DNA from 2 places in the Arthrobacter sp. DMZ02-1R genome. Region 1 is predicted to be linked to the other one. Evidence: riboswitches for the same ligand, from Rfam matches in the RefSeq annotation. Region 1 holds a riboswitch; the other holds the start of a gene.
The links. A riboswitch is a leader RNA that binds a small molecule or an ion and turns the genes downstream of it on or off. The one in region 1 is predicted to bind cyclic di-AMP.
Positions count from the first base shown of each region.

Region 1 (3,224 bases):
GCTGAACAATTCGCTGCTCCGTGGGTGCACTTCGGAGAACCAGTCAGCCAACAATTCAATGACCGCGCCTGCGTCGACGGCTGCGGCTGTCCGCTCGCGCATGGTTTCCGGAACGGAGCGGGGCGCCTCCGGACCGGCAGCCGTAGCGTCGACCACGGCCGAGAGTAGCGCCGCCTTGTTGCCCACCGAGTTGTAAATGGTCTGGATAGCCACGCCAGCCTGCTCGGCAACTGCCCCGATAGTGGTGGCCACGTATCCCCTGCTCAGAAACAGTTCCTTGGCGGCCTCGACCACCGCAGCTTTGGTGGCGACAGCTTGAGCCACCCGCCTGTCGTTATGCCGAATCTCCACGAAAAAAAGAATAGCATTCCAATGACTAGAATGCTATTCTAGTCAAGCTGGCACACCTCAGGAGGCTTCGCGATGGACATGAACGTTGAGCAAGTAGACACCGCGGTTATCGGCGCCGGACAGGCCGGGCTCGCCACCGGATTCCATCTGAAGAAACAAGGGCAAGACTTCCTCATCCTGGATTCACATGCCCGCACAGGCGATGTGTGGCGGAACCGCTGGGATTCCTTGCGGCTCTTCACCCCTGCGCAGCACGACTCCCTGCCCGGCCTGCCCTTCCCCGCCAACCGGGGCACCTTTCCCAGCAAAGACGCCATGGCCGAATACCTCGAGGCGTACGCCGGTAACTGGAACCTCCCGGTGCGTCATGGCGTCCAGGTGACCGGAATCGAGCGCGACGACGGGCGATACCGAGTCCAGTCAAGCTCCGGACCGATCCTGGCCAAGAACGTGGTTGTTGCAACAGGCCCGAATGCCCGCCCAAGGATTCCAGCCTTCGCAGAGGCCTTGGACCCGGGCATTCACCAACTGCACGGCGCGGGGTACGCCAACCCGGACTCGGTTCCGCCCGGAGATGTCCTGGTGGTCGGCTCCGGCACATCCGGCGTCGAAATTGCCCTGGAGCTCGCATCCAGCCACCGCACCTACGTCGCCGGAACTCCCCCGTTCCACGTTCCGGGTCCTGTGACGCGATACGCCGGGGGGCTTTGGTGGCTCTTCATCCACAACGTGATGAACCGATCCACTCCTATCGGCCGCAAAGTTGCGGTCGGCTTCACCAAGCACGGCGCGCCGCTGATCCGGGCGTCCACGAAAGAGCTCGACGCCGCGGGAGTCACCCGCCTGCCACGCCTGACGGGCACCCGTGGGGGCCAGCCGCTCCTGGACGATGGCCAAACACTCCCTGTCTCCACCGTGATCTGGGCTACCGGCTATCAACCGCACTTTGCCTGGATCCAAGGACTTCCGGCGGACGAGGACGGCTGGCCGCTTACCTGCCGGGGAGCCGTGGAGCAACTGCCGGGGCTGTTCTTCGTGGGCATGCCATTCCAATACGGACTGACCTCGGGCCTCGTGGGTGGGGTCGGCCGGGACGCCGAACACGTCGCCGGACTCATCGCCGGGCAGGCTGGAGCGTCGCGGGACTAGATCGCTGGGCGAAAATCCCAGCGGAATACCGGTCGCCCGGCCCGTTATCTAAATGTGACATTTCTGGCCGGCTGTTGTACGGTCGAGGGGCGACCCAATCCCCAGCTGGGTCGCTTCCGGGCTGACGCCGAGCTCTGCCGCAACCCGGATTCCGCTAGATTAGCGGCAGAGACGGGGGACCCAGAGTCTCCGGGCCTACTTCTCCACAGGTCCTTGGGGTGAAGCCGCCATGCGCGGCCGGACGGCCTCGTCCGAACCCGACAGCTAACCTCGGAGGCGTTGAGAGGCAATCACCATGTCCCCAACCATGGATCAGCCTCGCCGTGCCCAAGTGGCGCGCGAGCGCACCAAACCGACCGGACGCCGTCGGGCCCAAGACAGCGGACCGTTCGTCCCTGAACCGGCTTCCGAAATTTCGACGCCGGCACCCACCACCCCGACGAACCCGACGACGACGCCCACCACGCGAGCGGCCGCCCGCGCGGCCGAGCGGAAGCGGGCAGCCCAAGCCAGCGAGACCGCGAACCTTCCGGCCGCGGCACCCGCAACGGTGGAACCCGCCACCGCCCCGGAACCAGCCACCGCAGCCATCCCGATAGTGGCAACAACGACGGCGGCCCCCGCCGAACCGGAACCCGCCACCACGGCCATCCCGACCGTTGCACCCCCCGCCGAAACCCAGAAGGCACCCACAACCGCCCTTCCAACGGCTACCCGTGCAGGCTTCGCTCCGGCGTCCTTCGCCGGATCGTCGTTCAACCGCGAACCCCATGCCGTCCTGAAGAAGGCTGCGACCATCCGGACCATGAGCAACCGAATGGCAGTAGTGGCCGGAGCCCTCGGCATCTTGTTGACCGCCGGATCCTTGGGCCATGCCCTTGAGTTGCCCTTCTTCGGCCAGGAAACCCGCGCCAAGGACGCGGACAGCCAAAGCTCCGTACAGCCCGACGTCCCTTCCACTGTGGCGAGCGTCTCCCCCGACGCAACAGCTTCACCCTCGGCAAACGCCCCGGCCGCAAAGGCCGGTCAGACCACGGCGGATCCAGCGCAAGGGCCGCAGCAAGCGCCCGTCGCCGTCAAGCCGTCGAGCGCGGGGGCACCATCAATCTCCATTCGGGTTCCCTCTGTAGTCCCATCAGCGCTGCCCCCAAGCCTTGCTCCGGTGCCGGCCGCTCCCACGCCGGCTCAACCTGCTCCGGTTCCCAGCCCGGCTCCGCCGGTCACGGTCACCCCGACCCCGGCCCCAACCGACCCGTCCTCACCGACCCCCACCGACCCGCCCTCACCGACGCCCACCCCGACCGACCCGTACTCGCACACGCCACCTGGTCAATCGAAGCCGAAGCCGCCAGTGAAGCCGAGCAGCGCACCGACGGCTTCCCCGCAGCCCACCCAACCAGGCGTGGATCTCGGTTCGGTTTTGGACGCTGCAAGCGGGGTCCTGCAGTGAGGATGGGACAGCATCGAACCTCTTCCGTCGTGTGGCACGGGCGGTGCTGCAGGAGCACCCGGACCGCATCAGTCCAACGACGCCCGGACCGCTGGCGCTGCAGCCTTCAGCTGAGGCCGTTCAAGCGGTAACCGGCGCAACCTCAAATCCGCGGGCGCCCCGCCCAGCGGCGCGCTTTGAGCGTTGCATGGAGTTCGAGCCGGATAGCGCCATTCATCGGATCAGCGCCGATGAGCTGGCGGACCCTGGCCAACCGGTTGTAGATGCTGCTGCG
Region 1 is NZ_CM173230.1:246,705-249,928, reverse strand. It holds gene AC3ANQ_RS01145 (TetR/AcrR family transcriptional regulator) at 1-351, opposite strand, end outside; gene AC3ANQ_RS01140 (flavin-containing monooxygenase) at 424-1,500, shown strand; cyclic di-AMP (ydaO/yuaA leader) riboswitch at 1,643-1,793, shown strand; gene AC3ANQ_RS01135 (hypothetical protein) at 1,796-2,950, shown strand; gene AC3ANQ_RS01130 (PucR family transcriptional regulator) at 3,093-3,224, opposite strand, start outside.

Region 2 (3,224 bases), 1.3 Mb from region 1:
CACCAGGTTTTCCCAGGAATCCGCGCCGCCCCTGGATTTGGGGTGGACGTGGTCAATTGTGTGGGCTGTTTTCCCGCAATAGGCGCAACGGTGACCGTCGCGGCGCAAGACGCCGCGGCGTGTGACCGCCGTGATCGCGTTGTACCTCGGCCGGATGTAGCGATTGAGCAGAATCACGGAGGGACGTCCGAGAATCTCCTGTGGCCCGACGACAGGCTCGTCGCCTTCTGCCACTACGCTCGCTTTTCCGGTGAGCACAAGGACCAGCGCCCGGCGGAAGGTTACTACCGCCAGCGGTTCATATCCAGCATTCAGAACGAGTGTGCGCATGCACGTACCTCTTCACGGCCGCACCCGTCAGGGGCGCGAGGGCCGGCTGCCCTCTGCATGTACGGGCTGTGGATCGACATCACAAGAGTAAACACGCGGAGGCCGGATCAACGAATCCGTGGGTGGGATCCGGCACTGTGTCGGGCAAAGTTCATGTACCGGACACGTGGCGGGAACCTTCAACTGTCCGGGGGCAACGGCTGTTGACGCTGCCGCGGGCACGGAATCGTCCTCAGCAGACGGTGGTCACAAGTTGTGGCACATGCTGGTTAAAACAGAACATCCCCGCGGGCGGACCAGCGGGGATGTTCTTGTGAAACTGTTTAGCAGAAGCTATTTAGCCACCAACGTGGATGTAGACCGGACCGGAGCCGATGTTCACGCTGTACAAAGCAGTGGTGCCACCGTTCCAACCGCCGTGGACGGCCATGCCGTTACCGACGTAAACAGCGATGTGGGCCTTGCCCATGCCGCCATTCTGGTAGTAAACGAGGTCACCCGGCTGTGCTTCAGCAGCACTGACCGTGCGGCCGAGGGACATGTAGTCTGCCGGCCAACCGTGGAAGTTGATGCCAACAGCGGCCAGGGAGTTCGAAACGAGGGCGGTGCAGTCCTGGGCAACGCCAAGCTGCGCGTAAGCTGCGGCCGCAATTGCTGCGCCCTTGCCGCTGGCAACCTTCGCGGCGGGGGATACAGCGGCGGAAACAGAGAGCGTTCCGGCGCCCGTAGCGGCCTTGGGAGCGGCAACAGCTTCCTGGACGGCAACCGGAGCTTCGACAACCGGAGCAGCCGCCGTGGAAACAGCCGGACGTTCGTACTTGATGGCGACGGAGGAGTCGGCCGCAATACTGGCTTGGGCGATGGACTGGACTTCCAGGGTGGAGGTCGCAGTGGACTCGCGGGGGACATTGGTTTCGGCAGCGTTGGCCGCGATACCGCTAGTGAGAACCAGACCGGACGCAGCGGCGATAACTGCTGCCTGACGGCCTACACCACCGGCGTTGCTGCCGACGGTCTTAGCGATGACGGCAAGCGAGTTGGTCTTGGTGACCGCGGCGCGGTGGCGCGCAAGAGTAGTGCGTGAAGACACGTTAAGAGGCCTCTCCCTATGCCCGCGAGGTAAGCTGTCGGATTCGGATGGGAGTCATCCGGCCGCAATGCTTCCGGTAGGAAACAAATGCGACTTAACCCCAAGGCCATCGATGAAGATGACCAAAAGTGGGTCCCCCGCCTCTGCCAGACGATGTTTTGCGAACGGAACCTCAGGCAGTGGCAGAGCTAGGCAATCCACCCGAGTGCATCAACTCTCTAAAAGTTGATGCGAGTTAGACGCTACAGGAGTTTTGGCTGAATGTCACATTCAGGTCACGGAGCGTGACAAGCATGCGAGAGACGTCCATCGGATTGGCTACAGCCAGCCCAGGGGATCAACGACGTCGCCGTTGACCATGACTTCAAAATGGAGGTGGCAGCCGGTGGAGGCGCCAGTGGTGCCGCTCAAAGCGACGACGTCGCCGCGGTTGACTGTTTGGCCCACCTGGACGCTGAACGAGGACAAGTGGTTGTACGTGGTCTCCAGGCCGTTGCCGTGGTCCACCACAATTCGGTTTCCACCGCCATACGGGTGCCAGCCCGCAAACGTGACCTTGCCGGCCGCAGCCGCATGTACCTGGGTGCCGCACTGGGCCACGAAGTCCTGGCCACGGTGGAACTCCCCTAGGCCTCCCGTAATGGGGTTCACGCGGTAGCCGAACGGCGAGGCCGTGGTGAGGGTGTCCAGCGGAGCCCCCAGCGTGCCCTTCGAGGACGACGTCTTGATGCTGCCGACCGACTGCGCGCTCAGGAGCTGCTTGAGTTTGCTATCAGGATCCGCCGTAGTGGAAACGGCAGCTCGGCTGAAGTCGATGGTGGCATTGGCCGCAGCGGGAATCTCGGCCTGCGTCCCCGCCGAAGCCGCGGAAGCCTGGTTCGATTCCGCGGCGGCCGTCAATGCGCCGGTACCCGGCATGGCCACCGTCAGGATGAGGCCCGTGGCGGCGAGGGCCACACCGGCCTTCTGTCCCGCACCGCTCGCGGCGGCGAAATCGGCTATTTGCCGCAAGGGGCCCTTGCGCCGGCGCACTTCGCGATGCGGATCGCGGGGCCGATCGTGCGCAACGACCTGCATGGTCCGCAGCTCAGCAGTAGGACCGGACGCGCGTCTGCGGCCCCTGGTGTTCTGCGTGGTCAAAGTGTTCCTCTCTGGCAAGCCTGCGAAGTTAGCTGTCGGATTCGGGTCAGAGAGTGCATGGACCCGGTCCGCGTGGAGGGCGCGAAGCACAGAGGGATCCCCGGAAAGGCCCTGCGCTTTGTTGCACATCCGCTGCGGACTTCACCCCAAGGCTGTCTTTCGACCGCCGCTGGTGGTTCCCCCGCTTCTGCCAGTGAATGGACTAATCCACCTGATCCGCTGGCAGAACTCGGCTTCGGATCAGGTAACGCTTTGGTATCGGCGCCAGTAGTAAACTATAGGGGATTAACCCCCGCAGTAATAATTCCGTTATCTTTGCCGATCGCTTTGCCGAAAGCGCTATGAGACCGTGACAAACACGTGCGAGGCCACCTCAGGCGGCAGCTCCAAGGCACCGTCGATATTGGGCACGCGAACGGAGATGTACTCCCCCACACGCTCCAGGGAAACCCTGGCTCCGGGGCGGATTCCGCCTTCGTCCAGCTGCACCAACAGCTCCGGTTCCACCTGGATCGGTTCAGCCAACCGGCTGACAATGACCCGGTTGTCCGGTGAGTATTCGTTCATCGCTTCAAGAAGGTTGACCACGCCATCCGTAAAGGGGTGAGACGCAACTCCGCCCAGGGCTTCGAGTCCTGGAATGGGGTTGCCGTAGGGAGATTCC
Region 2 is NZ_CM173230.1:3,833,919-3,837,142, forward strand. It holds gene AC3ANQ_RS18205 (HNH endonuclease) at 1-330, opposite strand, end outside; gene AC3ANQ_RS18210 (NlpC/P60 family protein) at 668-1,420, opposite strand; cyclic di-AMP (ydaO/yuaA leader) riboswitch at 1,426-1,593, opposite strand; gene AC3ANQ_RS18215 (M23 family metallopeptidase) at 1,739-2,560, opposite strand; cyclic di-AMP (ydaO/yuaA leader) riboswitch at 2,563-2,774, opposite strand; gene AC3ANQ_RS18220 (iron-dependent transcriptional repressor DtxR) at 2,900-3,224, opposite strand, start outside.
Region 2: it holds a riboswitch for cyclic di-AMP, as region 1 does, so the genes downstream of both, AC3ANQ_RS18210 (NlpC/P60 family protein) here and AC3ANQ_RS01135 (hypothetical protein) in region 1, are expected to answer to the same signal.